DNA from 3 places in the Bacillus atrophaeus genome. Region 2 is predicted to be linked to each of the others. Evidence: riboswitches for the same ligand, from Rfam matches in the RefSeq annotation. Region 2 holds a riboswitch; each other region holds the start of a gene.
The links. Region 2 has a riboswitch for S-adenosylmethionine ahead of AAHT65_RS15215 (phosphoadenylyl-sulfate reductase). Riboswitches for the same ligand answer to the same signal wherever they lie in the genome.
Positions count from the first base shown of each region.

Region 1 (10,761 bases), 1.7 Mb from region 2:
CACGTCAATTTTGATGTGAGGTGTGCTTTGCGCCCCGTCGACTACGATAATAGCCCCGTTATCGTGAGCGATTTTGGCAATTTCTTTAATTGGATTAATCGTGCCGAGCACGTTGGACACATGCGAAACGGCGACAATTTTTGTGTTGCTTGTCACTGTCTGCTTGACGTCCTCCAAAGAAAGCGTGCCGTCTTCTTGAAGCGGTATATATTTCAAGGTTGCGCCTGTTGCTTTAGCCGCCTGCTGCCAAGGAATGATATTCGCATGATGTTCCATATAGGTAATCACAATTTCATCGCCTTGTTTCAAGTTGGCGCGGGCATAGCTGAGTGCGACCATATTGAGTGAAGTCGTGGTCCCTTTCGTAAAAATGATCTCCTGCATGGATGATGCATTAATAAACTTCCGGACTTTTTCACGCGCTCCTTCATAACCGTCTGTCGCTTTTGTTCCAAGTGTATGAACACCACGGTGGACGTTGGAATTGTAATGGTTATAATACTGGTCCACTGCTTCAATAACAGCACGCGGCTTCTGGGAAGTCGCAGCGCTGTCCAAATAGACGAGATCATGTCCGTTCACTTGCTGATGAAGGATCGGGAACTGTTCCCGAATATCTGTGATATTCATTACTTCACTTTCCTTTCGATAACAGAAACAAGCTGTTTCTTAACGCCTTCAATCGGAAGTTCTTTTACTACCGGCGCAAGGAACCCGTAAATGACTAAGCGTTCTGCTTCTTCTTTAGCGATTCCGCGGCTCATCAAGTAGTAAAGCTGAATCGGATCCACACGGCCGACAGATGCCGCATGTCCTGCAGTTACATCGTCTTCGTCAATCAAAAGAATAGGGTTTGCGTCTCCGCGCGCTTTTTCGCTGAGCATAAGCACACGGGATTCTTGTTCCGCATTTGCTTTAGACGCGCCGTGTTCGATTTTGCCGATTCCGTTAAAAATCGAAGAAGCGGCATCCTTCATCACGCCGTGCTTCAAGATATAACCTTCTGAAGCCTTACCGAAATGAATGATTTGCGTCGTAAAGTTTTGTGTTTGTTCTCCTCTTCCGACAACAACGGTTTTCGTATCGCCGTATGTGCCGTCTCCGTAGAGGTTTGTAGTATTTTCAGAAATGGTGTCGCCGTCATTCATCAAGCCGAGCGCCCACTCAATTTTGCTGTCGCGTCCGCGTGCAGTGCCGCGGCGGTTCACGTATGTTGTCACACCCGCAGATAAGTTATCAACCGCACCGTACGTCACGTTGGCATTATCACCTGTGATGACTTCACTGATAATGTTGAATACAGCTTCTTTAGGGTTTACCGTACTGATGTAGTTTTCCACATAAGTGACTGAGCTATGATCTTCAGCCACAATCAGCACGTGGTTAAATAGTGTCGTGTCATTGCTTTCGTGCACATAAACAGCTTGAACCGGCGTCTCCACCTGAACATTTTTCGGAACATAAAGGAATGCGCCTCCGTTAACGAGTGCCGCGTGAAGAGCTGTTAATTTATGCTCATCTACTTTCACGCCGTCCTTCATAAAGTATTTTTCAACTAAATCGCTGTGCTCGCGCGCAGCCGTCAGAATATCTGTGAAAATAACGCCTTTGTCTTTCAGCTCTTGTGATAAAGAAAGATAAGCCGGCGTCTGATCACGCTGAACATATAACGTTTTATCAGCATTTTCAACGTCAATCAGCGCTTTTACTTCATCGGTCAAGTCTTCTAATGAAGATAAAGGTGCATTGTCTACTGTATGTTTGTCAAACTGCGTAAAGTTCCAGTTTGTGATTTTTGTTTTGTCAGGCTTTGGCATCGGCAGATCCTCAGCTTGTTCAAGAGCCTGTAAGCGCAGGTTTTTCAGCCAGGCAGGTTCTTGCTGCTTTTCAGAAAAGCTTTTGACATATTCCTGATCTACGGATAGTTTTGTTTCTAATGTCATGTTAATCCCCCTAACGCTTACGCTTCTTGGCCAACAGTTTCGTCTTCAATGCCAAGTTCTTGTTTAATCCAGTCATAACCTTCTGCTTCAAGGCGCTGTGCAAGCTCTGCACCGCCTGATTTGACAACGCGGCCCTGCATCATTACGTGAACGACATCAGGCGTGATGTAGTTTAACAGACGCTGATAGTGGGTAATCATCAGGCAGCCGAAGTTCTCACTGCGCATTCTGTTGATGCCTTTTGATACGACTTTAAGAGCGTCAATATCAAGACCTGAATCGATTTCATCAAGAATTGCGATTTTCGGCTCAATCATCATAAGCTGAAGGATTTCGTTGCGTTTTTTCTCACCGCCGGAGAAACCTTCGTTAAGATAACGCTGTGCCATTTCCGGATCCATCTCAAGGAATTCCATATTTTCGTCCATTTTGCGGATGAACTTCATAAGAGAAATTTCATCGCCTTCTTCTCTGCGCGCATTGATCGCAGAACGAAGGAAGTCGGCGTTTGTCACACCGCTGATTTCACTAGGATATTGCATTGCCAAGAAAAGGCCTGCTTGAGCACGCTCGTCCACTTCCATTTCCAGGACATCTTTGCCGTCAAGCGTAATGCTGCCCTTCGTTACCTCGTACTTCGGATGGCCCATAATTGCAGCTGACAATGTGGATTTACCTGTACCATTCGGTCCCATTACAGCGTGGAACTCTCCGCCTTTTATTTCAAGGTTTACCCCTTTTAAGATCTCTTTTCCTTCGATTTCAACGTGAAGATCTTTTATCGTTAATGTTGAAGCAGCCATATCTATACCTCCAGAAATATATAATCATTATTCTCATTTTATTCTCATTCTAATTTTATAGCAAATGAAAAGTAAATACAACTTTAAAAATTGATTTGATTGAACGGTCTCAAGTGTAACAAAGATCAGCGCTTTATTAAAGCCGCTTAAATAGAAAAAGAGTGGAATCCCACCCTTTTGTTAAAGATTGATTTTCTCATTAAGCTGCTCAGAAAAGTGTTTGCTTTTCTCATAATCAAGCTCGCGCTGCCGTTCAACTTCCATCCTTGCGTCCAGCCGGCGGCTGTATTCTCCGTATCCGATGCCGTATGTTTTGTGCATCGCTTTTTCCATTTCCGCCGTATAGTCCAAATCAAGTTTATCCTGGCTGCTGCAAATAATGAATCAATCCCTTCAAGTATTTGCTTCTATTTTATCAATGATACAGCATCTCTTCAAAGAGGCTGAGACTTGATATGAAGTCACATAAACCATATACGTCCCGTCAGGTTAAACGAGAAAGGATTTTCGGAATATTCCTGCTATTAATGCGTTGTGCTGCCAAATTCCTGAATACATTGCTGCACAACCGTTACGCCTTGGCTTAATGCGGCGCCGCCTCCGAAAGCAGCCGCGACGCTGACTGTTTCGAGAATGTTTTCCTCAGTCGCTCCTTGATCAATGCAGCCTTTCGTATGGTAGATCATGCAGTATTCATCTTGGGCATGAATGCTGATTCCAAGAGCGATCAGCTGTTTTTCCTTTTCAGTCAGTGAATTGGCCTCAAAACACTGCTCAGTGAATTCATTAAATTTTCTTCCCATCATCGGCATTTTTTGTTCAAAAGTGCCTAAACCTTCTTTATATTGTTTTAAGGCGTTCTGCATGCTTCCACTTTCATTATATTGAGTCAACAAATATCCCTCCAGCTCGATTAAAATTCCTTTTTATTATGAACCGCTTTTAGGAAATTACACAAAAAACCCCGGATTTTCATCATCCGGGGGTTTGATTCTTATTCAGCTACTGGAAGCACAGATCCATCGTATTTTTTATCAATGAAGTTTTTAATTTCTTTAGAATGAAGAACTTCCATTAAAGCTTTAATTTTTTTAGAATCTTCTTCACCTTTACGGACTGCAATGATGTTGGCATACGGATTGTTCTTTGTAGACTCAACTTCAATCGCATCTTTTTTAGGATTTAATTTATTTTGAATCGCATAGTTCACGTTAATGAAGGCAGCGTCTCCTTCTTTGTTTTCATATGCTTTTGCAGTTAATTCAGGTGCGATTTTCTTGAACTTAAGATTTTTCGGATTTTTTGTGATGTTTTTCTGTGTCGCATCCACTGCTTCTACTTTTGAATCCAGCGTAATTAATCCGCCGTTTTGAAGCATTGCAAGCATACGTCCCTGCTCAGCCACGTTATTTGTTAAAATAATCGTCGCGCCGTCTGGAAGATCTTTTAATGATTTATACTTTTTAGAGTAAATACCGAATGGCTCAAGGTGAACCGCGCCGGCATTCACAAGGTTGTAATCTTTATTTTCTTTGTTTTCTTGGTCAAGATAAGGAACATGTTGGAAGAAGTTTGCATCAATTTCTTTTTCCGCCAACGATTTATTGTACATTTTATAATCGCTCAGCACTTTTACTTTTAGCGTGTAGCCTTTTTCTTTTAGCAGCGGCTCTGCTTCTTCGAGAATTTCCGCGTGCGGTGTTTTTGTCGCAGCAACGACAATTTCTTTTGAATCACTTGCATTATTTGATCCGCAAGCAGCCATAACCCCTGCAAAAACAATAAGTAGTGCGCCTAAAAATAACTTTTTCAATGTAAATCCTCCCTTATCGTTTATCTATTATATTCGTTATCAAATCACCGATAATCTGAAGAATAAAGACGATGATCAGAATAAACACAGTTGCAACTAGTGTGACATCACCATTATTTGATTGATAGCCTTCAACATACGCCAGGTTTCCAAGTCCTCCCGAACCGATCGCGCCGGCTATTGCTGTAGAGCCGATCAATGCGATGGCAGTGACTGTAATACCTGAGATAAGCGCCGGCATTGATTCCGGCAGCAGCACCTTAAAGATAATGGTTGATGTTTTTGCGCCCATGGATTTGGCTGCTTCAATCACACCTTTATCCACCTCGCGCAAGGCAATTTCGACAAGACGGGCATAAAATGGCGCCGATCCGATCACCAGTGCCGGCAGAGCCGCATTCGGACCTAAAATCGTTCCTACTAAAATCTTAGTAAAGCCCAGTAATAAAATAATTAAGATAAGGAATGGAATGGATCTGAAAACATTGACAACCGCCGCAATCACACTGTTAATCGCTTTATTTTGCCACAAGCTTCCTTTAGCTGTAAGAAAGAGCAGCAACCCGAGAATGATACCGATAATAAAAGCGAAGAATAAGGAAATCAGCGTCATGTACAGCGTTTCATACGTTGCGCTCCATAGTTCTGTCAAATCAACGTTCGGAAACCATTTTTCAAACATTCGTGATCACCTCTGCTTCCACCTGTTTGTCTTTAATAAACCGGATCACGTTTTGTACTTCTTCGTTTTCTCCGTCAATATGGATAAAGAGAGAGCCGTAAGCCCCATCCTTCGTTTGTGAGATTTTCCCTTGCAGAATATTAACGTCTACATTAAAATTCCTGATCATCTCTGTAATGAGAGGCTGTTCTGCAGCTTCTCCGACAAAGGTGAGCTGAACAGTTTTCCCTGATGTATTTTCATCAAGGAAATGCTGGATCGTTTCCTTTGTTTCTTCCGGTTCTGTCACTTGCTGTACGAAACGTTTCGTCATTTGTTCCTTCGGATTTCTGAAGACATCGAGTACATCGCCTTCTTCCACAACTATACCGTTTTCCATAACAGCCACCCGGTTGCAGATTTTGCGGATTACATGCATTTCATGCGTAATCAGCACAATGGTCAGACCGAGTCTTTCATTTATATCGGATAAGAGAGCCAAAATTGAATCTGTCGTTTGCGGATCAAGTGCGGATGTCGCTTCATCGCAAAGGAGAACCTTCGGATTGTTGGCGAGCGCTCTTGCAATCCCGACACGCTGCTTTTGTCCGCCGCTCAACTGTGATGGATACGATTTTTCTTTTCCTTCTAAACCTACCAGTTTAATAAGTTCATCGGCACGCTTGATTCGGTCGCTTTTTTTCACGCCGGCGATTTCTAACGGAAACATAATGTTATCTCTCACCGTACGAGACCAAAGCAAATTAAAATGCTGAAAGATCATGCTGATTTCTTGGCGGGCTTTTCGCAAGCCGCGGCCGTTTACTTCATTTATTTTGCTGTCCGCTACTTCCACGATGCCTGAGGTTGGTTTCTCAAGACCGTTAAGCAGACGGATCAAGGAGCTTTTACCCGCTCCGCTATATCCAATAATTCCAAAAATCTCACCCTTATTTATTGAGAGGGTAACATCTTGGACAGCGTTGACATCCCCATGTTTCGATTTATACACTTTTGAAACATTCTGAAGATTGATCAAAGCAATCACCTGCCTTAACACTATTCTAAGAAATCTTCCGGCGATTATTCGGCAAAAGAAAAGCCTTTCTGCACACATGAGCAGAAAGGCTTCTTTTCATCGCCTTTCTCTCATCTTCCAAAGCGAATCGCTTTGTGTGAATTGGCACCATTTCAACAATGTTGATGGTTGCCGGGCTTCATAGGGCACTTCCCTCCACCTCTCTTGATAAGAGAAATATATAGTTCTTTTTACGTCCGGAAATTCTTAATGTAGAATAGCATGGCAAATCATATGATGTCAATAAAATAAATGATGCCATCTTTTTCTATAAAATTATGAATATTCTAGTTTTATGCTTTTTGAACCCTCTGGAAAAAACCGTTTGTCAGCCAGAGGATGGCTTCAAGCTTGAGCAGCGCTCTAAAAGATCCCTTCACTTTCAGGCTTCCGCTTTGAATTAAATTTTGAAGGGAAATATCTCCATGCAGCAGATGAATGATCTCCGCTTGATTTCCATAAAAGGTCAGGTTGGACGTTTTGGGCTGAGAAATTTTTTTCATTTCTCCCCGTTCGTTTATCGAGAAGGTAAAAGCTTCTGTCTCACCTTGAAAGGTGATAAGCAGGGTTGAAGCATTCAATAGGGGTTTTAAAAACAGACGCTGATACTCTTCCTCTAACACTTCCGTTTTTTCCACTTGTACAACCTCCTATTCATTGGTCATACATACACATTTCTCTGCGGGCAGCTAGAACCCTCTATAAAACGAACGACATTTTCCATACTTATTTCCCGAGAAATATGTCATAAACGGGATGTATTGGAAGCTTTTTGTTTAATCATATCGTATAGGTAGGAAACAGAGTGAAAAGCATAACCTTTTTCAACCACTTTTCCATTTTTGAAAAGAAGAAAACAAGGAACACTTTCAATCTTGTAGGCTTTTGCGAATGTCGGAGAATAGTTTACATTGTTTTTATAATAGGCGACTTGCGGCAGCATTTCTTCAACAACAGACAGCATTTTGCCCGCGAGCTGGCAAGTGCCGCAAAAAGGAGTATATAAATATAGGAGATAGACGTCTTCTTTTATCAATTCGAGCTCTTGCTCTTGAAGTTCTTTCATTTGATTCAAACACCTCGGGTTTATCCATCAAGAAAATTTGTATGAACATTGATATTTGCGCGAAGTAATACGGAAGCAATATGACGGCTCGGCGCTGCCGCCACCTCTTTGAACGTTCTGTCGATATATAAATGGCAGGCGTCGGGCAATTCTCTCTTCAGCTGTTTTCTCAATTTCTCTCCGGATTCATCTGCATCAACCAAAATATACACATCTTTATCATAAAGCTGATCAGCAAGTTCTTCCAGCTTCGTCTGGCCGAGCGTTCCGTTTGTACACACAATACACGCAGATTCATTGAGGACGCTTTTGATTTTTTGCTTATCGGATTTCCCTTCAACTATAATGACTTTTTGTAAATCGTCCAATATCATTTGCCATCACCTGTCACATCAATTTTGAAGCGCTCAGATTGTAAAAGAAGGCAGTGAATATCACCGCCAACACATTAACACCAGCCGTTTTCATAGTCGCAATCCACGTACTTCGCGTCGCTTCCTGAAACTGCATCGGCTGTCTTATAAAATTTTTCATTTTCAAATGAAAAACCGGGTTTAAGCTCGTATTCATTCATGCCTGTCATTTGGCCAATCATTTCATCCTCATGGTATAACGACAGCCGGCCGTTTTGAAAGCGGCCTGTTACATGATCTGTCACATCAAACCTTTGTTTGCCGATAGCCATATTGGACACCTCCCATAAAATTAGAGTATCCAATTGACTGCACGGTTATCCGATGAAGCGATTAGTCTTCCTGTGTCATTTCATCGTATTGCTCTGATGTCATTAGGCTTTCAATTTCAGACGCATCAGAAGGTTCTACGACGATCATCCATGCCTTTTCGTAAGGAGATTCGTTTACAAACTCAGGGCTGTCGTCAAGGTCTTCGTTTACTTCTACCACTTTTCCGTTAATCGGCGCGTAAAGTTCTGATACCGTTTTAACAGATTCTACACTTCCGAAAGGCTCGTCCGCTTTAATTTCAGCGCCGACTTCTGGCAGCTCGACAAATACGATGTCGCCAAGCTCGGATTGGGCAAAATGCGTAATTCCGATTCTGACTTTTTCTCCTTCAACTTTTACCCACTCGTGTTCTTCTGAGTAACGCAAATCTTTAGGTGTGCTCATGTAAATCCCTCCATTTTTTTACTGCATATAATAAGAAGATACCATAATTCTTTAAAAACTTACATTACATCCAGTTCTTTTCGAATTGATCTTCTTTAAAACCAACCGTCACTTTTTCTCCGTCTGATGTAATCGGGCGTTTCAACAGCATACCGTCTGAAGCGAGAAGCTCAAGTTGCTCATCTTCCGACATGTGATACAATTTTTCCTTCAAATTCAGTTCACGGTATTTCAAGCCGCTCGTATTAAAAAACTTCTTTAGCTCCAGTCCGCTTTTTTCATAAAGCGCCTTGATTTCTTCTTTGCTTGGAGTCTGTTCTGCAATATGTATCTCGTTTATTTCTTTGCCGTGCTCTTCAAGCCATTTTTTCGCTTTGCGGCACGTTCCGCATTTAGGGTACCAGTAAAAATTCAATGACATCTTCTTCTTCACCCCCAGTAAATGATCGAGGTTATTTTAACATAGATTGTTTTAAAAACCTAAAACGTTGCTTACATGAAAAGTGCCCCGAAAAACCGGAGCACTTTGTGAGTTACACGATATATTTTTCCGCTTGGAAAATGCCTGACGCTGCTTCGCGTTTCTTCCGGATGACATTTTTCGGCGTGATACGCGTTAATTTGCGCAGCGCGGAAAGCATCATGCGAAGTGCGTCTCCTTCTTCCATTGCAATCAGTGATTCTTTCGCGTGTGCTTCAATTTCATTTAAGGCTTCTTGTGTGAAAATTTCCGTATACATCAGCTTTTGCGCGGCTTTTTCTTCCCCATGCGCCGCGATGGCTTTTTCAGTTCTGAGCACCGCTGATTCTATTGCATACACAAGGCTGACAATGTCTGCGATGTTGACAAGCACTTCTTGTTCCTGATCAATGGATTTGCCGTATTTTTGCGCGGCAAGCCCGGCGGTAAGCAGAGCAATTTTTTTCGCCTGTCTGACGATATATTTTTCCTGTTCCAACGCACCGCTTCCCGGTTCTTCCGGCATGAGCATCATCAGCTCTTCTTGAAGTGCCTGGGCTTTTTCGAACAGCGGCAATTCTCCTTTTATTGCTTTTTTCAAAAAGGTGCTAGGCACAATCATGCGGTTGATTTCATTTGTTCCTTCAAAGATCCGGTTGATCCTTGAATCACGATATGCCCTTTCCACTTCATATTCCTGCATAAATCCGTAGCCGCCATGGATTTGAACGCCTTCATCCACAATGTAATCAAGCGTTTCAGAACCGAAAACTTTGTTAAGAGAACACTCGATGGCATATTCGGCGATTGATTTTGCTACTTGCCTTCCATCCTTTTGATCTTCCTCTGTCAGAACGCTCATGTTTTCTTCAAACAATCCGACGGTTCTGTATACTGAGCTTTCCATTGCGTATAGCTTTGAGGCCATAGTGGCGATTTTCTCCTGTGTGAGCGCGAAACTTGAAATTGGCGTATTGAATTGGCGGCGCTGATTCGCATAAGCTGCTGACAGCTCGATGATTCGTTTGGAAGCGCCGATCGTCCCGACCGCCAGCTTATAGCGCCCGATATTTAAAATATTAAACGCGATGATGTGGCCTTTGCCGATTTCTCCAAGAAGATTTTCCTTCGGCACCTCTGCCTGATCTAAAATAAGCGTTCTGGTCGAGGACCCTTTAATCCCCATCTTCTTTTCTTCAGGGCCAGTGGACACGCCCGGATAATCTTTTTCCACAATAAACGCGGAAAACTTGTCACCGTCTATTTTGGCATAAACGACAAACACATCGGCAAATGCTGAGTTGGTGATCCACTGCTTCTCTCCATTGAGAATATAGTGAGTTCCCGCTTCATTCAAGACGGCGGTTGTTTTGGCGCCGCGTGCATCAGAACCGGAGCTGGGCTCAGTCAGTGCATACGCCGCGAATTTATTGCCGGAAGCCAAATCAGGCAAATAGGTTTCCTTCTGTTTTTGAGTTCCGAAAAAGACGATCGGCAATGAACCGATTCCGACATGGGCGCCATATGAAAGCGAAAAGCTGCCCGCCCGTGAGAATTTTTCCGTAATCAGCGCTGAGCTGATTTTATCAAGTCCGATCCCGCCGAATTCTTCCGGTACATCCGCTCCGAGCAATCCCAGATCGCCCGCTTTTTTCAAAAGCCTGACAGAGTGCTCAAACTGATGGTTTTCAATTTCGTCTACAAACGGGAGCACATCATTGACGATATAGTCCTCCGTTGTTTTCGCAATCATTTTATGTTCGTCTGTGAAATCCTCCGGTGTGTAAATTTGATCATATGTGACATC
Region 1 covers NZ_CP154443.1:412,145-422,905, forward strand. Annotated here, with positions in the region: gene sufS (cysteine desulfurase SufS) at 1-630, opposite strand, end outside; gene sufD (Fe-S cluster assembly protein SufD) at 630-1,943, opposite strand; gene sufC (Fe-S cluster assembly ATPase SufC) at 1,961-2,746, opposite strand; gene AAHT65_RS02230 (hypothetical protein) at 2,927-3,079, opposite strand; gene AAHT65_RS02235 (carboxymuconolactone decarboxylase family protein) at 3,271-3,612, opposite strand; gene metQ (methionine ABC transporter substrate-binding lipoprotein MetQ) at 3,741-4,559, opposite strand; gene metP (methionine ABC transporter permease MetP) at 4,573-5,241, opposite strand; gene metN (methionine ABC transporter ATP-binding protein MetN) at 5,234-6,259, opposite strand; SAM riboswitch class I at 6,367-6,473, opposite strand; gene AAHT65_RS02255 (SCP2 sterol-binding domain-containing protein) at 6,592-6,936, opposite strand; gene AAHT65_RS02260 (thioredoxin family protein) at 7,044-7,364, opposite strand; gene AAHT65_RS02265 (toprim domain-containing protein) at 7,385-7,738, opposite strand; gene AAHT65_RS02270 (YusG family protein) at 7,813-8,049, opposite strand; gene gcvH (glycine cleavage system protein GcvH) at 8,111-8,494, opposite strand; gene AAHT65_RS02280 (arsenate reductase family protein) at 8,559-8,915, opposite strand; gene AAHT65_RS02285 (acyl-CoA dehydrogenase family protein) at 9,028-10,761, opposite strand, start outside.
Region 1: linked by a shared signal. The riboswitch ahead of metN (methionine ABC transporter ATP-binding protein MetN) and the one ahead of AAHT65_RS15215 (phosphoadenylyl-sulfate reductase) in region 2 are both predicted to bind S-adenosylmethionine.

Region 2 (10,761 bases):
TCCGGAAGCGATTGAAATGATTAAAGGCGTTCTCGGTAAAGTTCCGCTGTTCGGTATCTGCCTTGGCCATCAATTATTCGCATTGGCATGCGGAGCGAATACAGAAAAAATGAAATTCGGCCACAGAGGATCAAACCATCCGGTGAAAGAACTTGCAACCGGAAGAGTAGCCTTGACGGCGCAAAATCACGGCTATACGGTATCTTCCATTCTACAGACAGAACTTGAAGTAACACACATCGCCATCAACGACGACACGATTGAAGGGTTAAAGCATAAGACAAAACCTGCATTTACGGTGCAATACCATCCGGAAGCTTCACCGGGACCGGAGGATGCGAATCATTTATTTGACAGATTTATCGACATGATCGAAACAACAGAGAAAGAAGGGGAAGCGGTATGCCAAAACGCGTAGACATTAATAAAATATTAGTAATCGGATCAGGCCCGATCATCATCGGCCAAGCAGCAGAATTTGACTATGCGGGTACGCAGGCTTGTCTTGCTTTAAAAGAAGAAGGCTATGAGGTCATTCTTGTCAATTCAAATCCTGCCACCATCATGACGGACACGGAAATGGCTGATCGGGTTTACATTGAACCGCTCACACCTGAATTTCTGACGAGGATCATCAGAAAAGAACGCCCTGATGCCATTCTTCCTACTCTCGGAGGACAGACCGGATTAAACCTGGCTGTCGAACTATCTGAACAAGGCGTCTTGCAAGAGTGTGGCGTAGAAGTGCTCGGCACCAAACTTTCTGCGATCCAGCAGGCGGAGGACCGCGACTTGTTCAGAACGTTAATGAATGATCTGAATGAACCAGTTCCTGAAAGTGACATCATTCACTCATTAGAAGAAGCAGAAAATTTCGTGAGCAAAATCGGATTCCCAGTCATTGTACGCCCCGCATATACATTAGGCGGCACAGGAGGAGGTATCTGCTCCAATGAAATCGAGCTGAAAGAAATTGTAGAAAACGGCTTGAAGTTAAGTCCTGTTCACCAATGCTTGCTTGAAAAAAGCATTGCCGGCTATAAAGAAATTGAATATGAAGTGATGAGAGACAGTCAGGATCACGCCATTGTCGTTTGTAATATGGAAAACATTGATCCGGTCGGAATCCATACCGGAGACAGTATAGTAGTCGCGCCGAGCCAAACACTCAGCGACCGCGAATATCAGCTTCTGCGAAATGTATCATTAAAACTGATCCGCGCGCTCGGTATTGAAGGCGGATGTAACGTGCAGCTTGCTTTAGATCCTGACAGCTTCCAATACTACATCATTGAAGTGAACCCGAGGGTCAGCCGTTCGTCAGCGCTGGCATCAAAAGCAACCGGCTATCCGATCGCAAAGCTTGCAGCTAAAATCGCAGTCGGCCTTTCCTTGGATGAAATGATGAACCCTGTTACAGGAAAAACATATGCGGCATTCGAACCCGCTCTTGATTATGTCGTCTCTAAGATTCCGCGCTGGCCTTTTGACAAGTTTGAATCGGCAAACAGAAGACTCGGCACACAAATGAAGGCGACAGGAGAAGTGATGGCGATCGGCCGCACACTTGAGGAATCGTTACTGAAAGCCGTCCGATCACTTGAAGCTGATGTCCACCACCTTGAATTGAAGGATGCGGCAGACATTTCGAACGAGCTGCTGGAAAAACGGATTAAAAAGGCGGGAGATGAACGTTTATTCTATCTTGCCGAAGCATACAGAAGAGGCTACACAGTCGAACAGCTTCATGAATTCTCTGCCATCGACGTGTTTTACTTGCATAAGCTCTTCGGTATTGTCAAGTTTGAAAAAGAGTTGAAAGCAAATGCCGGCAGCCTGGATGTATTAAAAACAGCAAAAGAGCTTGGTTTTTCCGACCAGTATATCAGCCGTGAATGGAATATGCCGGAAGCAGAGCTTTACAGCTTAAGAAAACAAGGCGCAATCACACCGGTTTTCAAAATGGTTGACACATGTGCGGCTGAGTTTGAATCTGAAACGCCTTACTTCTACAGCACATACGAGGAAGAGAATGAATCAGTCGTGACACCGAAGAAAAGTGTTGTTGTTCTTGGGTCTGGGCCGATTCGCATCGGACAAGGCGTGGAATTCGATTATGCGACCGTGCATTCTGTCTGGGCAATCAAGCAGGCGGGCTATGAAGCGATTATCGTGAATAATAATCCGGAAACCGTATCAACGGATTTCAGTATTTCGGATAAGCTCTATTTTGAGCCGCTGACTGTAGAAGATGTCATGCATATCATTGATCTCGAGCAGCCGCTGGGAGTTGTAGTGCAATTCGGCGGGCAAACAGCGATCAACCTTGCTGATGAGCTATCAAACCGCGGGGTGAAAATTCTCGGAACATCACTGGAAGACTTGGATCGTGCGGAAGACCGGGATAAATTCGAACAGGCGCTGGAAACATTGCAAGTGCCGCAGCCGCTGGGCAAAACAGCGACATCAGTTGAACAAGCGGTGAAAATCGCAAGCGATATCGGTTATCCGGTTCTCGTCCGCCCTTCTTACGTGCTTGGCGGCCGGGCAATGGAAATTGTCTACCACGAAGAAGAGCTTCTTCATTACATGAAAAATGCAGTAAAAATCAATCCGCAGCACCCTGTATTAATAGATAGATATTTGACGGGCAAAGAAATTGAAGTGGATGCGGTATCTGACGGCAAAACGGTTGTGATTCCGGGAATCATGGAGCACATCGAGCGCGCAGGGGTCCATTCGGGCGATTCGATTGCTGTTTATCCTCCGCAATCTCTGACGGAAGACATTAAGAAAAAAATCGAACAATATACCATCGCATTGGCTAAAGGACTCAATATTGTCGGGCTTCTCAATATTCAATTCGTTCTTTCAAAAGGCGAAGTATATGTTCTCGAAGTCAATCCGAGATCAAGCAGAACTGTTCCGTTTTTGAGCAAAATCACCGGAATTCCGATGGCGAATCTTGCAACAAAAGTTATTCTCGGACAAAAACTGGATGAGTTTGGCTACAAAGAGGGGCTCCAGCCGGAACAGCAAGGCGTATATGTAAAAGTGCCGGTGTTCTCCTTCGCGAAGCTGAGAAGAGTCGACATTACACTCGGCCCTGAAATGAAGTCAACAGGTGAGGTCATGGGCAAAGATTCTACAGTGGAAAAGGCGCTGTACAAAGGTCTGATCGCCTCGGGCATCCAAATTCCTAACTATGGTTCCGTTCTCTTAACCGTAGCGGATAAAGACAAAGAAGAAGGGCTTGCCATCGCGAAGCGCTTCCATGCGATCGGCTACAACATTTTGGCGACGGAAGGAACGGCAGGATATTTAAAAGATGCGTCCATCCCTTCGAAGGTTGTAGGGAAAATTGGTCAGGACGGGCCGAATCTTCTTGATGTCATAAGAAGCGGAGAAGCGCAATTTGTCATCAATACGCTAACAAAAGGAAAGCAGCCGGCAAGAGACGGATTCAGAATCAGACGTGAATCAGTGGAAAACGGCGTTGCCTGCCTGACATCTTTAGACACGGCAGAAGCCATCTTGCGAGTATTAGAAAGCATGACGTTTCGGGCGGATCATATGCCGGCGGTCAACACTAACCAGGAGGCGGCAATCTCGATATGAAAAAAGCGTATTTAACCGTTCGTTCCAATGAAGAAGTTGCAGACCGAATCTATCAAATGGTGCTGAAAGGGGATCTTGTCCAGACGTTTACAACGCCCGGGCAATTCCTGCACCTTAAAGTGAGCGAAGCGGTGACTCCGCTTTTAAGAAGACCTATCAGTATTGCTGATGTTGATAAAGAGAGAAATGAAGTAACGATTATTTACCGAAAAGACGGAGAAGGGACGGGGCTTTTGTCTCTAAAGCAGCAAGGAGACCGTGTAGATGTCCTCGGCCCTTTAGGCAACGGATTTCCCGTTAACGAAATCGAAGCCGGAAAAACAGCTTTATTAGTAGGGGGAGGCGTCGGAGTCCCGCCTCTCCAAGAGCTGTCAAAACGCTTGAAACAAAAAGGCGTAAAGGTGGTTCACGTTTTGGGCTTCCAGTCAGCTAAGGATGTATTTTATGAAGAGGAATGCCGACGATACGGAGACACGTATATAGCGACAGCCGACGGGACTCATGGAACAAAAGGTTATGTGACCGATGTAATCAGGGAGCAAAATCTCGAATTTGACGTGCTTCTCAGCTGCGGTCCCACACCAATGCTGAAGGCATTACAGCAAGAATACGCCCATAAAGAGGTTTATCTTTCAATGGAAGAACGGATGGGCTGCGGAATTGGGGCGTGCTTTGCCTGCGTGTGCCATACAAACGAGAGCGAGACATCATATGTGAAGGTCTGTCTTGACGGTCCGGTATTCAAAGCTCAGGAGGTGGCGCTGTAATGTTAAAGGTGGAATTGCCGGGGCTTCAATTAAAAAATCCCATCATACCGGCTTCAGGCTGTTTTGGTTTTGGTAAAGAATTCGCCCGATTTTATGATTTATCTTGTCTCGGAGCGATTATGATCAAAGCAACGACAAAGGAGCCGCGTTTCGGAAATCCTACTCCTAGGGTTGCCGAAACAGGCGCTGGCATGCTTAATGCGATTGGTCTGCAAAACCCGGGTCTCGAAAGCGTATTGTACAACGAGCTGACCTGGCTTGAACAATTTGATACACCTATCATTGCAAATGTGGCCGGTTCTCAAGTTGAAGATTATGTTGAAGTGGCGGAGCAAATCAGCAAAGCGCCTAATGTAAATGCGCTTGAACTGAATATTTCCTGTCCGAACGTAAAAACCGGCGGAATCGCCTTTGGAACAAACCCGGCAATGGCCGCGGAATTGACAAAGGCGGTAAAAAAAGTTTCCAAAGTGCCTGTCTATGTGAAACTTTCCCCAAATGTCGCCAACATCGCAGAAATTGCGGTTGCGATTGAAGAGGCTGGGGCTGACGGTCTTACTATGATTAACACCTTAATCGGTATGAGGCTCGATTTAAAAACAGGCCAGCCGATTTTAGCCAATAAAACGGGAGGGCTTTCAGGTCCTGCGGTAAAACCTGTAGCGATTCGGATGGTATATGAGGTCAGTCAGGCCGTCAATATTCCGATTATTGGAATGGGAGGCGTTCAGACAGCTGAAGATGCGTTTGAATTCCTTCTGGCAGGAGCCAGCGCTGTCGCTGTCGGAACTGCCAACTTTGTAAATCCTTTTGCATGTCCAGAAATCATCGGACAGCTCCCTGATGTTTTACAGAAATACGGATATCAATCAGTGGAAGAATGTATTGGAAGGAGCTGGAATAATGAACAGAAACCTGCCTATCATCGCGCTTGATTTCGCCACAGCAGAAGAAACATTGGCCTTTTTACAGCCCTTTCACAATGAACAGCTGTTTGTGAAGGTGGGAATGGAGCTTTTTTATCAAGAAGGACCGCGTATTATTAAGCTTCTGAAAGAACGCAATTGCGAGCTGTTTTTAGATTTAAAGCTCCACGACATTCCGACTACTGTAAATAAAGCAATGAAACGGCTGGCCGGTCTTGGGGTAGATCTCGTCAATGTTCACGCGGCCGGCGGCAAAAAGATGATGGAAGCCGCAGTTGAGGGATTGGAAGAAGGAACGGCATCAGGCAAAAAACGCCCGTCACTTATCGCGGTTACCCAGCTGACAAGCACATCAGAACATATGTTGAAAGAAGAACTTTGGATTAAAAATCCTCTTTTAGAAACAGTTGTGCATTACAGCAAGCAGGCCGAAGAGAGCGGATTGGACGGCGTGGTATGTTCGGTTCACGAAGCAGGAGCGATTTATGAACAAGTATCGCCGTCATTTCTCACCGTGACACCGGGCATTCGGTTGTCTGAAGATGCCGCAAATGACCAGGTCCGCGTGGCAACGCCCGCTGTTGCAAGAGAAAAAGGATCGTCCGCCATTGTGGTCGGGCGGTCTATTACAAAAGCGGTCAACCCGGTAAAAGCTTATGAAACAATCAGACTCGAATGGGAGGGTATCAGTAAATGAAACAAGTCATCGCCAAACATCTGCTAGATATTGAAGCTGTATTTTTACGCCCGAATGAGCCTTTTACATGGGCAAGCGGCATTTTATCTCCTATTTATTGTGACAACCGTCTCACTCTGTCATTTCCTGAGGTGAGAAATGATGTGGCCCAAGGCCTTACACAGCTTGTCCGGCAGCAGTTTCCTGAAGCTGAGATGATCGCGGGGACAGCAACTGCCGGCATTCCCCATGCCGCCTTGGCCGCCGATCGCCTGAAGCTGCCAATGTGTTATGTGAGAAGCAAGCCGAAAGCCCACGGCAAAGGAAACCAAATTGAAGGAGCCGTAGAAAAAGGCCAAAAAACGGTAGTTATTGAGGACTTAATTTCTACAGGAGGCAGCGTGCTTGAAGCAACAGCTGCTTTACAGGCAGCGGGATGTGACGTGCTTGGCGTGGTATCTATTTTTACATATGGTCTTCCTAAAGCAAGTGAAGCCTTTGAAAAAGCAAAGATACCGTACTATTCACTGACAGACTATGACACGCTGACAGAAGTAGCCCTTCAAAATAGAAAAATTCACTCAGCAGATTTAAAAAAGTTGCAAACATGGAAATTGAATCCCGAGTCAAAAGATTGGATTAAGCAATAAAAAACATATCATTTCAAAAAAACATGAGTAAATCACAGGTAAAACAGGCCCTTTGGCCTGTTTTTTTATTTTCATTAATCCTATAAAAAAACTCGGGTTGACTTTTGTTAGAATTGTGCTAAAATTTAATACAAATCTAAAAAACTTATCAAGAGCGGCTGAGGGACTGGACCTATGAAGCCCGGCAACCTGCATAAAATGTAAGGTGCTACTTCCAGCAAAATGTATTCCATTTTGGAAGATAAGGGCGCATGCAGTTCCTTTCTTTCTTTCCGCTGGATTGAAAGTTTTTTATTTTAAGAGAGGCAAGGAGGGACTGCCAAGTGGGGGTTGGCAACAGCCGGAAATAGCACCTTTCTGGAAAAGGTGTTATAAAACAAACCATACTTACTCTTTATCCTGATGTTTAAAATCACTATTGGTAAAGACAACCGGCAGAAAAACGACTGTTTGTTTGTCTCCGAAAGGAGGAAGAAAAATGTTTACGTATGAAACTTGGGAAGAGCCGACTATTACATTTCAAGAAGATGATTCTTATAAAGGTGCGCTGTCAGTATTAAAATGGGCGTACGGCCATTACGGCGATCAGCTTGTTTACGCATGCAGCTTCGGTATTGAAGGAATCGTCCTCATTGACTTAATTTATAAAGTGAAAAAAGATGCGGAAATCGTATTTCTTGATACAGGGCTGCATTTCAAAGAAACGTACGAAACGATTGAGCGTGTCAAAGAACGTTATCCGGGCCTGAATATCATTTTGAAAAAACCGGATCTGACTGTAGAAGAGCAAGCGGAGGCCCACGGAGATAAGCTGTGGGAACGGGAGCCCAACAAGTGCTGCCATATCAGAAAAGTTGTTCCGTTAAGAGAAGCGCTGTCAGGTCATCCGGCATGGCTGTCTGGATTGCGCCGGGATCAAGGACCAAGCCGCGCCAATACAAACTTCTTAAATAAAGATGAAAAATTCAAATCAATTAAAGTATGCCCGCTTATCCATTGGACATGGAAAGACATTTGGAGATATACCTCCAAGAATGAATTAGACTACAACCCATTGCACGATCAAGGATATCCGAGCATAGGCTGTGAGCCTTGCACCTCACCGGCGTTTACTGCGGAAGACCTGCGTGCCGGCAGATGGAACGGTTCGGCGAAAACGGAATGCGGATTGCATGAGTAAGGAGCTGCGCAATGGAACTAGCCGCTATTTTATTTAGCTTGTTTTTCGCAATCAATATCGGAGCGAGCGGCGCTGCGGCTTCAATGGGAGTTGCTTACGGATCAGGAGCTGTCAGAAAGAAACTGTACGCTTTGCTCATATGTGCGGCCGGGGTGTTATCGGGTGCCGTCATCGGCGGCGGCGAGGTAGTGAAAACAATCAGCTCTGGCATTATACCGGAACAATCTATTACATTGACAATCGTTTGTATTATTATCGGCGCTGCGGCATTATCGCTCTTTACGGCTAATATACTGGGGATTCCTTTATCAACAAGTGAAGTAACGGTCGGAGCAGTTGTCGGCGTAGGAGTGGCATATAAAGTATTGTTTCTGAACAATTTACTCATGATCGTTGTATTTTGGATTCTCGTTCCGTTTGTTGCATTTTGTTTCACATTTTTCGTTTCAAAGCTGTTTCAATTGTTTAAGATTGAAGTGAAATCTTCCAGAAAGCAAAAAACACTTGGGATTATCCTGTTGTTTGCCGGATTTTTCGAAGCCTTTTCGGCGGGAATGAACAACGTCGCCAACGCTGTAGGCCCGTTGGTTGCCGCAGGTGTCTTAGATGTAACAAAAGGTACACTGTACGGAGGAATATTTGTAGCGCTTGGAGCGCTGTTATTAGGCGGGCGTGTATTAGAAACCAACGGCAAGAAAATAACGAAATTTTCAAAAGGGGAAGGCATTCTGCTATCCGGAACAGGAGCCGGACTGGTCATCATCAGCTCTGTATTCGGTCTGCCGGTGCCGCTCGCACAAGTCACGTCTTCGTCTATTATCGGAATTGGAATGGCGAAAAACGGGCCCAATGTATTTCATAAACAAGTGGTAAGAACCATGCTGAAAGTCTGGGTTGTCTCGCCGTTTTTATCATTATCCATATCATATCTGCTTGTATCCCTGTTCCTGAAAGGGGATTATTATTCAGTCTTTATGATGGCCAGCGTGCTTTTAGCAGCCGGCGGCGCAGTCAGTCTGATGAAAGCTATCCGAAAAGAGAGCCGCTCGGTTCATGAGCAGGGCGGAGGAATTTAATTATTAATCTGAGTTTATTTATCTGTTAACTAGGAGGAAATATAAATTATGAGTTTAGCACCGCACGGAGGAACATTAGTTAATCGTGTAAATGAGATGTATAATGTGAAAGAGATTCATAAAGAAATAGAGCTTGATTTAATTTCATTTGCTGATTTAGAACTTATTGGGATAGGCGCATACAGCCCGATTGAAGGCTTCTTCACTGAAAAAGACTACGTGTCAGTTGTTGAAAACATGCGTTTGTCATCTGGTGTTGTCTGGTCTCTTCCAATTACGCTGCCGGTTGATTCGCAAAAAGCGGCAGAACTTGAAATCGGTGAAACTGTAAAGTTAATGTATGAAGGAGAAACATACGGCGTCGTTCAGATTGAAGACTTGTACGTGCCTGATAAACAAAAAGAAGCTGTGAATGTTTATAAAACAAATGATCGTGAGCATCCGGGTGTGAAAAAACTTTTCAGCCGCGGCGATACGTATGTCGGTGGGCCGATTACGCTGATTAAGAAAGCTTCAAAGCAATTCCCAGAATTCACGTTTGAACCGCAGGAGACGAGACGCCAGTTTGCTGAAAACGGCTGGAAAACGATTGTTGGATTCCAAACGAGGAATCCGGTTCACAGAGCGCATGAATATATTCAAAAGACAGCGCTGGAAACAGTAGACGGTTTGTTTTTGAACCCGCTTGTCGGAGAGACAAAATCAGACGACATTCCGGCTGATGTGCGTATGGAAAGCTATCAGGTGCTGCTCGAAAACTATTATCCGAAAGATCGTGTGTTCCTTGGCGTATTTTTAGCTGCGATGCGTTATGCAGGTCCAAGAGAAGCCATCTTCCACGCACTCGTAAGAAAAAATTATGGCTGCACCCATTTCATCGTCGGCCGCGACCACGCCGGCGTCGGCGACTACTACGGTACTTACGAGGCTCAAGAGCTTTTCGAACAGTTCACACCGGAAGAACTCGGCATTACGCCAATGAAGTTTGAACACAGCTTTTTCTGCGAAAAATGCGGAAACATGGCGACTGCGAAAACATGCCCGCACGGCAGGGAGCATCATGTCATTTTATCCGGCACAAAAGTGAGGGAAATGCTGAGAGACGGTATCATGCCGCCCGCAGAATTCAGCCGGTCTCACGTTGTTGAAGTATTGATCAAAGGATTAAAGAAAAAAGAAGAAGCAGGCGTGTCCTAAGGAGGAGCAACATTGACGAATCGTGATATCGTATGGCATGAAGCCTCAATTACAAAAGAAGAATATCAGCAAAAAAATAAACATCAAAGCTCTATTCTCTGGCTGACAGGGCTGAGCGGTTCCGGCAAATCAACAATCGCAAATGCGGCAGCCCGAGAACTGTTTGAACAGGGCTATCAAGTGGTTGTGCTCGACGGGGATAATATCCGCCACGGCTTAAACAATGACTTGGGCTTTTCTGACGAAGACCGAAAAGAAAATATCCGCAGAATCGGAGAAGTTGCAAAGCTTTTCGTTCAGCAGGGCACTATTGTGATTACAGCTTTTATCTCGCCGTTCCGTGAAGACCGGGAGCAGGTTCGCCAGCTGGTTGATGAGGGCGAATTTCATGAAATCTACATTAAATGCGACCTTGATATTTGTGAACAAAGAGATCCGAAAGGCCTTTATAAAAAAGCGCGAAACGGTGAAATTCCGTTTTTTACAGGCATTGATTCACCGTACGAGGAGCCGAAAGCGCCGGAGCTCGTTCTGGATTCAGGACAAAATGAGCGCGAAGAGTGCAAAAATCAGCTGATCGAATTTGTGAAAAAGAACCTGAACTAAAAGGATAGGACAGAATCAATTTTATTTGTGAGATGTCAAGTTTACAAACAGGAAAGACAATTTCA
Region 2 covers NZ_CP154443.1:2,977,387-2,988,147, forward strand. Annotated here, with positions in the region: gene AAHT65_RS15185 (carbamoyl phosphate synthase small subunit) at 1-418, shown strand, start outside; gene carB (carbamoyl-phosphate synthase (glutamine-hydrolyzing) large subunit) at 403-3,618, shown strand; gene AAHT65_RS15195 (dihydroorotate dehydrogenase electron transfer subunit) at 3,615-4,385, shown strand; gene AAHT65_RS15200 (dihydroorotate dehydrogenase) at 4,385-5,320, shown strand; gene pyrF (orotidine-5'-phosphate decarboxylase) at 5,289-6,008, shown strand; gene pyrE (orotate phosphoribosyltransferase) at 6,005-6,637, shown strand; SAM riboswitch class I at 6,780-6,885, shown strand; gene AAHT65_RS15215 (phosphoadenylyl-sulfate reductase) at 7,116-7,817, shown strand; gene AAHT65_RS15220 (inorganic phosphate transporter) at 7,829-8,893, shown strand; gene sat (sulfate adenylyltransferase) at 8,942-10,090, shown strand; gene cysC (adenylyl-sulfate kinase) at 10,103-10,696, shown strand.

Region 3 (10,761 bases), 2.0 Mb from region 2:
AATTGAGCTTTCCTCCGTCGTTGCCATCTGGTCAGTGGAACTGGCGCTGCTGATCGGCATTATCACAACGATTTTGTTCGATTGGAAAAAAGTGCTCGTCAATTTCAAGGAAGGGCTGAATGAGGGGATCGGGGGCGCCTTGCTGGCTTCGATGAATACAGGAGCCGAATACGGATTTGGCGGTGTCATTGCGGCGCTGCCGGGTTTCAAAATGGTCAGCAATGGCATATCGCAGACGTTTACTGATCCGCTTGTCAATGGAGCGGTGACGACCACAACGCTGGCTGGGATTACAGGATCGGCATCAGGCGGAATGGGCATTGCTTTAAGCGCGATGTCAGAAAAATATGTGGAAGCGATCAATACATTTCACATTCCGCCGGAGGTCATGCACCGGGTGATCTCAATGGCGTCCGGCGGGATGGACACTCTTCCGCATAATGGCGCCGTCATTACGCTGCTGGCGGTTACCGGATTAACCCATCGCCAATCATATAAGGATATCTTTGCGATCACCATCATCAAAACAATCGCAGTGTTTGTGATCATCGCCATTTACAGTCTGACGGGCCTTGTGTAAACAAAAAAGAAAGGGGAAGTGAGTATGGGGAAGGGAAAAGTAATGGAGTCGTATAAGGAAGCTGCCGATTTGATCAAGGATGGAGACACTCTCATCGCAGGAGGTTTCGGCCTGTGCGGAATCCCAGAGCAATTAATTCTTGCGATCAGGGACAGCGGGGTAAAAGACTTAACCGTTGTCAGCAATAACTGCGGCGTCGATGACTGGGGATTAGGCCTGCTGCTTGCGAATCAGCAGATCAAAAAAATGGTCGCATCCTATGTGGGAGAAAACAAAATCTTTGAACGGCAATTTTTAAGCGGAGAGCTGGAAGTCGAATTGGTTCCCCAAGGAACGCTGGCCGAAAGAATTCGGGCGGGCGGCGCGGGCATCCCGGGATTTTATACTGCTGCGGGAGTCGGAACAACGGTCGCCGAGGGAAAGGAACATAAAACATTTGACGGACGAACCTATCTATTGGAGAAAGGGATCACAGGGGACGCCGCCATTGTAAAAGCGTGGAAAGCCGATCCGCTGGGCAACCTTGTGTTCAGAAAGACGGCGAGAAACTTCAATCCGCTCGCTGCAATGGCAGGCAAGGTAACGATTGCGGAAGCAGAAGAAATCGTTGATGTCGGAGAGATTGATCCGGATCATATTCATACACCAGGTATCTTTGTGCAGCATGTGCTGCTCGGCACGACTGATGAAAAGCGGATTGAGCGCCGCACCGTTCAACAACAAGCATGATAAAGGAGGCTGATAGAATGAGAGATGCCAGAAAACGAATGATAAAACGGGCTGTAATGGAGATTAAGGACGGAATGAATGTGAATCTGGGGATAGGGATGCCGACGCTTGTAGCCAATGAGATACCGAGTGATTATAACGTTTTGCTTCAGTCGGAAAATGGCTTGCTTGGGATCGGGCCTTACCCGCTGGAAGGAACGGAGGACCCGGATCTGATCAATGCGGGGAAAGAAACCATTACTGAGGTGAAGGGGGCATCGTATTTTGACAGCGCCGAATCCTTTGCCATGATTCGAGGCGGTCATATTGATTTAGCGATCCTCGGCGGGATGGAGGTATCCGAACAAGGGGATTTGGCGAACTGGATGATTCCCGGGAAAATGATCAAAGGAATGGGCGGCGCCATGGATTTGGTCAACGGAGCAAAACGGATTGTTGTCATCATGGAGCACGTCAATAAATATGGAGAATCTAAAGTCAAAAAGGAATGTACGCTGCCGCTGACGGGCAAACAAGTTGTCCATCGGCTGATCACAGATTTGGCAGTATTCGATTTTCACGATGGACAAATGACACTGGCCGAACTGCAGGAAGGCGTGTCTATGGAGGAGGTTTATGAAAAAACGGAAGCTGAATTTACCGTCAGCCAGTCGTTCAAGAATGGAGTCCGACAAGAATAAGGAGGCGCGTGATGAAGTCATTACTTACTGAAAAAGTGGCTCTTGTGACAGGAGCCGCCGGAGGAATCGGATTTGAAATAGCGAAGGAATTCGCCCGCGAAGGAGCCGCCGTCATCATATCTGATGTAAATGAACAGACGGGAGAAGAAGCGGCTGCGAAGCTGAAAGAGGAAGGCTTTGAAGCGGTAAGCATGGCATGCGATGTGACAAATGAAGAGCAAATAGCTGATACACTGCAAACGATTGAGAAACAATTCGGGCGTCTGGATATTCTGGTTAATAATGCGGGCATTCAGCACGTCGCCCCCATTGAGGAATTTCCCACAGACCGTTTTGAAGGGCTCATTCGTGTCATGCTGACCGCGCCTTTTATCGCAATGAAGCATGCTTTTCCCATTATGAAGAAACAGCAATTCGGAAGAATCCTTAATATGGCATCCGTTAACGGATTAATCGGTTTTTCCGGCAAGGCGGCCTACAACAGCGCGAAGCATGGCGTAATCGGCTTAACGAAGGTGGGGGCCCTTGAAGGTGCGTCTGACGGAATCACGGTCAATGCGCTTTGTCCGGGATATGTGGACACCCAGCTTGTCCGCAGCCAGCTGAAGGACCTTTCAGAAACAAGGAATGTTCCGTATGAACGCGTACTGGAGGATGTCATTTTCCCGCTAGTGCCGCAAAAACGTCTTCTTTCAGTTAAGGAAATTGCTGATTATGCGGTATTTTTGGCCAGCGACAAAGCGAAAGGAGTCACCGGCCAGGCCGTTGTGCTTGATGGCGGTTATACCGCTCAATAAACATAAGCTTCTCTTGATTTCATGGAAAGGCCTCGTTTATGATAACAATATATGAAAGTGCTTACATTTCCTTTTTCCGGCAAGGCGGCGGAAAGAAATACAGTTCTTTGATATAAAAGGGACGGGGTGCGATGAAACATACTATTAAAACATTGCCTTATGAATGGCTCGATGAAATCATCAATCTTGCAGCGGAATGTATCGTTGTGGTGGATCATGAGGGGAAAATCCTCTACATCAATGCGGCGTACTGCGAATTTCTGAAAACAAGAGAGCAAGAAGCACTCGGAAAACCTGTTCAGGATATCATTGAAAATTCAAGAATGCACATTGTGGCGAAAACGGGGCAGACAGAGGTAGCGGCCATTCATCCGATTAACGGAAGCGAAATGATTGCGAACAGATACCCGCTGTATGTGAATCAGCAGCTTGTTGGAGCGGTTGGTACAGTCATGTTCCGCAATCCTCAAGAATGGATGGACTACTCCAAGAAAATCAAGCCTCTTTTGGAGGAGCTCAAATATTATAAAAACAAATATGAAAAAGAGCTGTACAGCAAATATCATTTTGGTGATTTAATCGGGAACAGCCGTCCCTTTATGGAAGCAAAAACGCTTGCGGAGCGGGTTTCTGACAGCCAGTCAGCCGTCTTGCTTTTGGGTGAATCCGGGACCGGAAAAGAGCTGTTTGCCCACGCCATTCACCAAAACAGCCGTCGCCGGTACGCTCCCTTCCTGCGAGTAAACTGTGCTTCTATCCCTGAACACTTATTTGAATCCGAAATTTTCGGCTATGAAGAAGGCTCATTTACGGGAGCGAAAAAAGGCGGGAAAAAAGGAAAGTTTGAACTGGCTCATCAAGGAAGCATTTTTCTTGATGAAATCGGGGATCTGCCGTTACAAATGCAAAGCAAGCTGCTGCGTGTCCTGCAGGAGAAGGAAATTGAACGAATCGGCGGCAGAAGTCCGATACCGATCGATGTGCGCGTAATTGCGGCGACACATCGCGATCTGGAGCAAATGGTGCAAGAAGGGAAGTTTCGTCAGGATCTATATTACCGGCTGAATGTGATTAACATCCAGATTCCCTCTTTAAAAGAACGGTTAGAGGATATCGTTCCGATCGCCAGACTGTTAGTCAAGAAACTGGAGCGGAAGTTTGACCGTTATGGACTAGAGCTTTCCGACGGAGCTATAGAAGAATTGCAGTGCTATTCCTGGCCGGGGAATATAAGAGAATTGGAAAATGTGCTGGAACGGGCGGTCAACGTACTGGATGGGAGGCTGATTGGTCCGGAACACCTGAATCTGCCACGCAAACCGGATGGAGAAGAAAGGCAGCGCCGTCCATTGAAAACAGGCAAAAATCAAGCGGTCAAACCTTTAAAGGAGGCAATCGCAGAGGCGGAAAAGAAGGCGATAACAGAAGCGCTTGTGATAAGCTGCGGAAATAAAGCGGAGGCTGCAAAGCTGTTGCGGATTGGGAAAACAAGTCTGTACGAGAAATGCAAAGCATATCAGATTGATTAGTTTGATACCCACTAAAAAAGACACACAATTGATGTGTGTCTTTTTCACTTTATATTACTTCCAAACATCCTTTGCAATCTCCACAACATGGCGCAATTTAGCCCATTGCTGCTCTTCCGTCAGCAGGTTTCCTTCTTCTGTGGAGGCAAAACCGCACTGCGGGCTGAGTGAGAGCTGATTTAAACCAACATAGCGTGACGCTTCTTCAATCCGGCGTTTGATAACATCCGGGTTTTCCAATTCTCCATATTTCGAAGTCACCAAGCCTAAGACAAGCTGAAGGTCAGGACGCTTTACATAACGGAGCGGTTCAAAGCCGCCAGAGCGGGAATCATCATATTCTAAGAAAAGCCCGTCAAGATTTAAACCGTCAAAAATCGTTTCTGCCGCTGCGTCATAACCGCCTTCAGCCGTCCAAGTTGATTGGAAGTTGCCGCGGCAAATGTGCATGGTGACAGTCAAATCATCCGGACGGTCGGCAACTGCATCATTAATTGATTTTGCAAACAACTGTCGCAGCTCGTCAGGTGTTTTGCCGAATGCCTCAATTTGCTTTTTCCCTTGTTCCGATAAGAAGACCGCCCACGCCGTGTCATCAAGCTGAAGATAACGGCAGCCTGCATCGTAAAAAGCTTGAATCGCTTTTTTATAGGCGAGCGACAAATCATGCTGGAACGCTTCGTAATCATTTTGATATGAATCTTTTTCCACTTTCCCTCTAAAAAACAGCATATTCGGACTTGGAATTGTCATTTTCGGTGTCGCGTCGCCGGCGATACTATGCAGAAATTTATAATCTTCCAGCATCGGATGGTTCGTAAAGTCTATATCTCCGGTCACTTTGATCCCGCGGGGCTTTGTTTTGACATTGTGGAATTGGATGCCGCTTTCCGGCTTAAAGCCTTCTACGCCGTCCAAGTTCTCAAGAAAATCGAAATGCCACCACGCACGGCGGAATTCACCATCCGTCACGACCTTCATCCCGGTTTCTTTTTGTTTTTTAACGATTCGGATAATTTCATCGTTTTCAATTTGGCGAAGCTGTTCTGCGGTAATATCACCGGCTGCCTTCTGGAGACGCGCTTTCTTCACTGGCTCTGAACGCAAAAGGCTTCCGACTTGATCCGCGCGAAATGGCGGCTTTTTCCGCTGAAGAGATTGATGTTGTTCTGTTGAAGCTGCTTGCTGTGACATAGATTATTCCTTCTTTCCGTTTTAAAGTAAAAAGCTCTCCCTTTAGTAAGGAAGAGCTTGAGTTCACAATCTCAACCTTATCTACAGGATTTAGCACCATTCTGTTAAACAGCGGTTGCCGGGTATCATCGGGCCAGTCCCTCCACCTCTCTTGATAAGGAAAATCGTTATATGAAATTGTTTTCAATAATCTTAATATTATTATTTTTTATTAAATTGTCAATATTTTTTGGGGAATTTCTTAATTTTCATCTTCAAATAACACCATATCCAGCACAATTGCGATTGCGAGACAAAGCACGTGATCCTCTTCATTCGGAATCTGCAAATGGTAGGAATCACCCCAGCTTAGCCACTTTTTACTGACTGACATCCGACTATCTTTACCGTCCGTCACTTGAAAGTCCTGATTCCACAAATCACCGTCAATGGTCCAATCGAGCTTTGATATCTCAAACTTCGGCTTGAAAAATGTTAATTTTTTCGTCACCTCGCAAACCGTTTCACCGTTTATTGAAATCTCATACCGGGGCAGAAAAGACATAAGTTTTTGATCAATTTCAGCGATCGGATTTCCGTCCATATCTGTAATCTGTAACTGATCTCCAAATGAAAAGAAACTCCCTTCGACCCGGTACACCTCGTTCTCGTTTTGGTCATATACCTTAAATTGATCCTTAAATGAAAAAATCCGTTCTTTCATATATAAGTCCACTATAAGAAGTCTCCTTTTTGATGATCTTGTATCTTTACGGAAGCTGGCGGTGAAAAGTTTCATTTAAGAAGGAGAAAAAAGCAAGGGGGCGGAGCCAAGGGAGAACGATATAAAAAAAGATCAAGGCTGCAGAAATGTTCCCCGCAGCCTTGAATATATGTTTTATGAAAGCGGAAGCTGCCGTTTTTGACGGATGGCGTCCAAGTCGATTAAATTGTTAGGCGCAGAAGCAGATACAGGAGCAGGTGCTGTGGCCAGAGGACTTGTCTTTTGTGTTTTGCGTCGATTGTCCTTGCTGAATGAATAAAGCAGATAACCGCATAACGCAATGATAATAGATAGAATCATGTTACATACCTCCCAAAAAAGTTTTGGTGTTACTTATTGTACGAATAAAAGAGTGAAAAGTATTCAAAAAATTATAACTTTTCGAAAAAAATAATTGCGTGAAAAACAATTTGGAAATAAAATACTGACATTTCCTAGGGGTTGAGTTGAAAGTCTTGTGTCATATTGTCTATATAGATTCTATCGACTGGAAAATAAATAAGTTTACATGACTTTTACCCTGTTTTTAAATAATTCAAATTAACCATTTTTGATTGGGGACCGATGGGACACGCTTGATTGGTTTATACCCCAATTTCTAGGCCGGTATGCAAAAAAACCCGATTTGGAGAACATCCGCATTGTTTCCAAGTTTCAGGCCGTTATACATATATCGCTGAGGTTTTTGACATTGAATGTTGTTTCGCAGGATTTGGAGATGCACCGCGTTGCAAAATCTGTTTATCTTATGATTTATTGCATTAAAAAAATGAGCAGAAAACTAATCACTGTAACCATACAAACTTTAAGCCTTTAAAAAAAACTTTTCTGTTTTATTTAAAAGATTAAAAGAGAGCTTGAATTCCTAGGAGCAAATTCAAAGCCGCGAAAAGCAAATTGCGTGAATAACCCAACGTCAATAAGATAAAACCTGCCATGATCGTCCATTATTTTTTTGAATTCTGTTTTCGCCTCATCAGTTGAAGAAATAGAAACTGCTTCTGCAGCCAATTCTCTCTTTAAAAGGTAAAATAACAGCGTCAAACATATGATTTCCTCCGTTTAAAATGTAGATATATGTAATGATGCTTGCTTACAAAGTGGTATAGTTCAGCGGGAATAGGAGGGATTCGATAAGGCTAAGAACTTTTTTCGATAATAAGACTTTAGAATAATCGTTTAAACAGTCTCCTGATTTTTTTAAATGGGTTTCCTTTTGTTTTCATCTTAAATGTTTTGGCTATTATCATTTTTTTCTTAAGGTCTTTTGCGACAGTGCCTCTTGTCATCGTCCTTCACTCCTCTTATATTGTTGATACTTTATTTACGGGAGGACACCGATACAAGTTTCATTTTTTTGCAATAAAAAACCAAAACGAACAAATCGCTTTGGTTTTTCGATACTGACTTATGCTTGTTCTTCAAACAGCTTTACAATTTCCACAATGACATTCACAGCCTTCACCATGTTTTCAGCAGAAATATATTCGAATTTCCCGTGGAAATTTTCTCCGCCTGTGAAGATATTAGGTGTCGGGAGGCCCATGTAGGAAAGCTGAGACCCGTCTGTTCCGCCTCGGATCGGGGAGATTTTCGGCTCGATGCCCAAGTTTTCCATCGCTTGCCGGGCGGTGTCAACGATTTCTTTGACAGGTTCGATTTTTTCCCTCATGTTGTAGTATTGGTCGTTCATGTCGAGAATGATTCGATCTTTTCCGTATTGGTTTCTCAAGTCACTGACAATGCGTTCCATCTCTGCTTTTCTATTGTTGAAGCCTTCCTTGTCGAAGTCTCTAATGATGTAATGAAGTTTTGTTTCTTCTACATCACCTTGGATAGAAAGCAGGTGATAGAAGCCCTCGTAGCCTTCTGTTGATTCTGGCGCTTCTTCTTCCGGAAGCATCCGATTCAGCTCCATTGCAATTTTAGCGGAGTTTATCATTTTTCCTTTGGCTGTGCCGGGGTGGACGTTGTTGCCTTTCACGGTAATTTTCGCAGCTGCTGCGTTAAAGCTTTCGTATTCCAATTCACCGAGCGGGCCGCCGTCTACTGTGTAGGCGAAGGACGAATTGAACCGTTTGACGTCAAATTTATGTGGGCCTCTGCCGATTTCTTCGTCAGGCGTGAAAGCCACTCTGATGGTTCCGTGTTTGATTTCCGGGTGTTTGATGAGGTAATCCATGGCAGTCATAATTTCGGCAATGCCGGCTTTGTTGTCGGCGCCGAGAAGCGTTGTGCCGTCTGTTGTGATCAATGTATGGCCTTTATAGCCGGGGAGCTCCGGAAATTGATCGGGTGACAGGATGACTTGCAATTCTTCATTCAGGACAATGTCTTTTCCATCGTAGTCTTCAACAATCTGCGGATTTACATGCTTGCCGGTAAAGTCCGTTGCGGTATCAACATGAGCCAGAAATCCGATTGTCGGTACGTTTTTTTCTGTATTGGACGGAAGGGTTGCCATGACGTAGCCGTTCTCATCGATGGCGGCCTCTTCCATGCCGATTGACTTGAGTTCCTCAACGAGCATGTTCGCCAATGTCAGCTGTCCGGGGGTGGATGGGCATGTGTCATTGTTTTCATTGGATTGCGTGTCGACCTTTACATATGTAGTGAACCGTTCAATGATTTCATTCTTCATTTCCAATCATCTCCTTTTTCTTATTTTATCACGGCGGGATGAGGCAATGCTATTTTACGATTCCGTTCCTTATTACAAAAACGACAGCCTGTGTCCGGTCTTGTGCATCGCATTTTTGCAAAATGCGATGGACGTGGGTTTTTACGGTGGAAAAGTATAGGGGCAGGTTGTGAAATATGAAGAAACCATGAAGAAACTATTAAACTTTTGGAAAAGCGATGTGACCCGTTTCAAAAAACTATATAATGATTACAATTCATCCAATAGGGAGGCTATAAATCATGGCGATACTTGTAACAGGCGGAGCAGGCTATATCGGCAGTCATACATGTGTGGAATTATTGAATAGCGGCTATGATATCGTTGTTTTGGACAACCTTTCAAATAGCTCGGCGGAAGCGTTGAATCGGGTGCGGGAGATTACCGGAAAAGATTTGACTTTCTATGAAGCGGATCTGCTTGATCGTGAAGCGGTAGATACTGTTTTTGCAGAAAATCATATTGAAGCCGTTATCCATTTTGCAGGATTAAAAGCTGTCGGGGAATCTGTTGCGATCCCGCTCAAATACTATCATAACAATTTGACCGGAACCTTTATTTTATGCGAAGTCATGGAGAAATACGGAGTAAAGAAAATCGTGTTCAGTTCGTCAGCGACAGTTTACGGTGTGCCGGAAACCTCACCGATTACTGAAGATTTCCCATTGGGTGCGACGAATCCTTACGGGCAGACAAAGTTAATGCTGGAACAGATTTTGCGTGATGTGCATAAGGCTGATGCGGAATGGAGCGTTGCTTTGCTGCGTTACTTTAACCCATTTGGCGCGCATCCAAGCGGACGTATCGGGGAGGACCCTAACGGTATCCCGAATAACTTAATGCCTTATGTGGCGCAGGTAGCCGTCGGCAATCTGGATCAATTAAGCGTATTCGGCAACGACTATCCGACCAAAGACGGCACGGGCGTTCGGGATTACATCCATGTCGTCGATCTAGCGGAAGGCCATGTCAAAGCGCTTGAAAAAGTATTGAACTCCACAGGCGCCGATGCCTACAACCTAGGTACGGGAACAGGCTACAGCGTGCTTGAAATGGTCAAAGCTTTTGAAAAGGTGTCAGGGAAAGACGTGCCGTACCGATTCGCCGACCGTCGCCCGGGAGACATCGCGACATGCTTTGCAGACCCGTCAAAAGCCAAGAAAGAATTAGATTGGGAAGCGAAAAGAGGATTGGAAGAAATGTGTGCCGATTCATGGAGATGGCAGTCTTTGAATGTGAATGGGTACAAGGTGGTTAAATAAGATGGAGGCCTTCTCTTTTGAGGAGGTCTTTTTTAATAAAAATAGGGTGCCTTTTTGGCACCCTATTTGTCATTATTTAATTTTAACTACAACGTCATTGCTGAATTTAAGTGACCAAGTTCCTGTTGAATAGGCGTCCTTGTCAATTTCAAATGCTTTGACACCAGTCTCTTTAATATTTGGATTTAATTTACTAAGGATTTTGGAGTTATTCACTTTTGTTTCTGCAGCGTAACTTCCAGTAGCGTCAATATCTGAATCATACTCTGTTCCTTCTGAATCGACTAGTTTAATAGTTGGGATCGAAAATGAGCTTAACGGCTTTTTGGATACGTTTTTGATCGTGTATTGAACGGCAACTAAAACTCCGCCATCGGTTGCTTTTTTTTCAATAAACTGTGAACCTACTGAATCACGTTCTTCTACTTTAGTCACGGATACTTCAGTTTTTTCTGTTTTTACTGTATCGCCAACATTATAAGTTTTCTCTTTTTCTTCCTGACTGCTGCTGCCTGTTTTAGTTGATGCTTCAGAGCTTCCGCCGCCG
Region 3 covers NZ_CP154443.1:1,015,041-1,025,801, reverse strand. Annotated here, with positions in the region: gene AAHT65_RS05315 (GntP family permease) at 1-580, shown strand, start outside; gene AAHT65_RS05310 (CoA transferase subunit A) at 605-1,309, shown strand; gene AAHT65_RS05305 (3-oxoacid CoA-transferase subunit B) at 1,327-1,989, shown strand; gene AAHT65_RS05300 (3-hydroxybutyrate dehydrogenase) at 2,001-2,786, shown strand; gene AAHT65_RS05295 (sigma-54 interaction domain-containing protein) at 2,918-4,315, shown strand; gene AAHT65_RS05290 (5-methyltetrahydropteroyltriglutamate--homocysteine S-methyltransferase) at 4,370-5,509, opposite strand; SAM riboswitch class I at 5,584-5,670, opposite strand; gene AAHT65_RS05285 (LURP-one-related/scramblase family protein) at 5,751-6,227, opposite strand; gene AAHT65_RS05280 (hypothetical protein) at 6,387-6,572, opposite strand; gene AAHT65_RS05275 (hypothetical protein) at 7,110-7,316, opposite strand; gene pepT (peptidase T) at 7,681-8,913, opposite strand; partial or broken gene AAHT65_RS05265 (DNA-binding response regulator) at 8,963-9,064, opposite strand; gene galE (UDP-glucose 4-epimerase GalE) at 9,195-10,214, shown strand; gene AAHT65_RS05255 (DUF4352 domain-containing protein) at 10,287-10,761, opposite strand, start outside.
Region 3: linked by a shared signal. The riboswitch ahead of AAHT65_RS05290 (5-methyltetrahydropteroyltriglutamate--homocysteine S-methyltransferase) and the one ahead of AAHT65_RS15215 (phosphoadenylyl-sulfate reductase) in region 2 are both predicted to bind S-adenosylmethionine.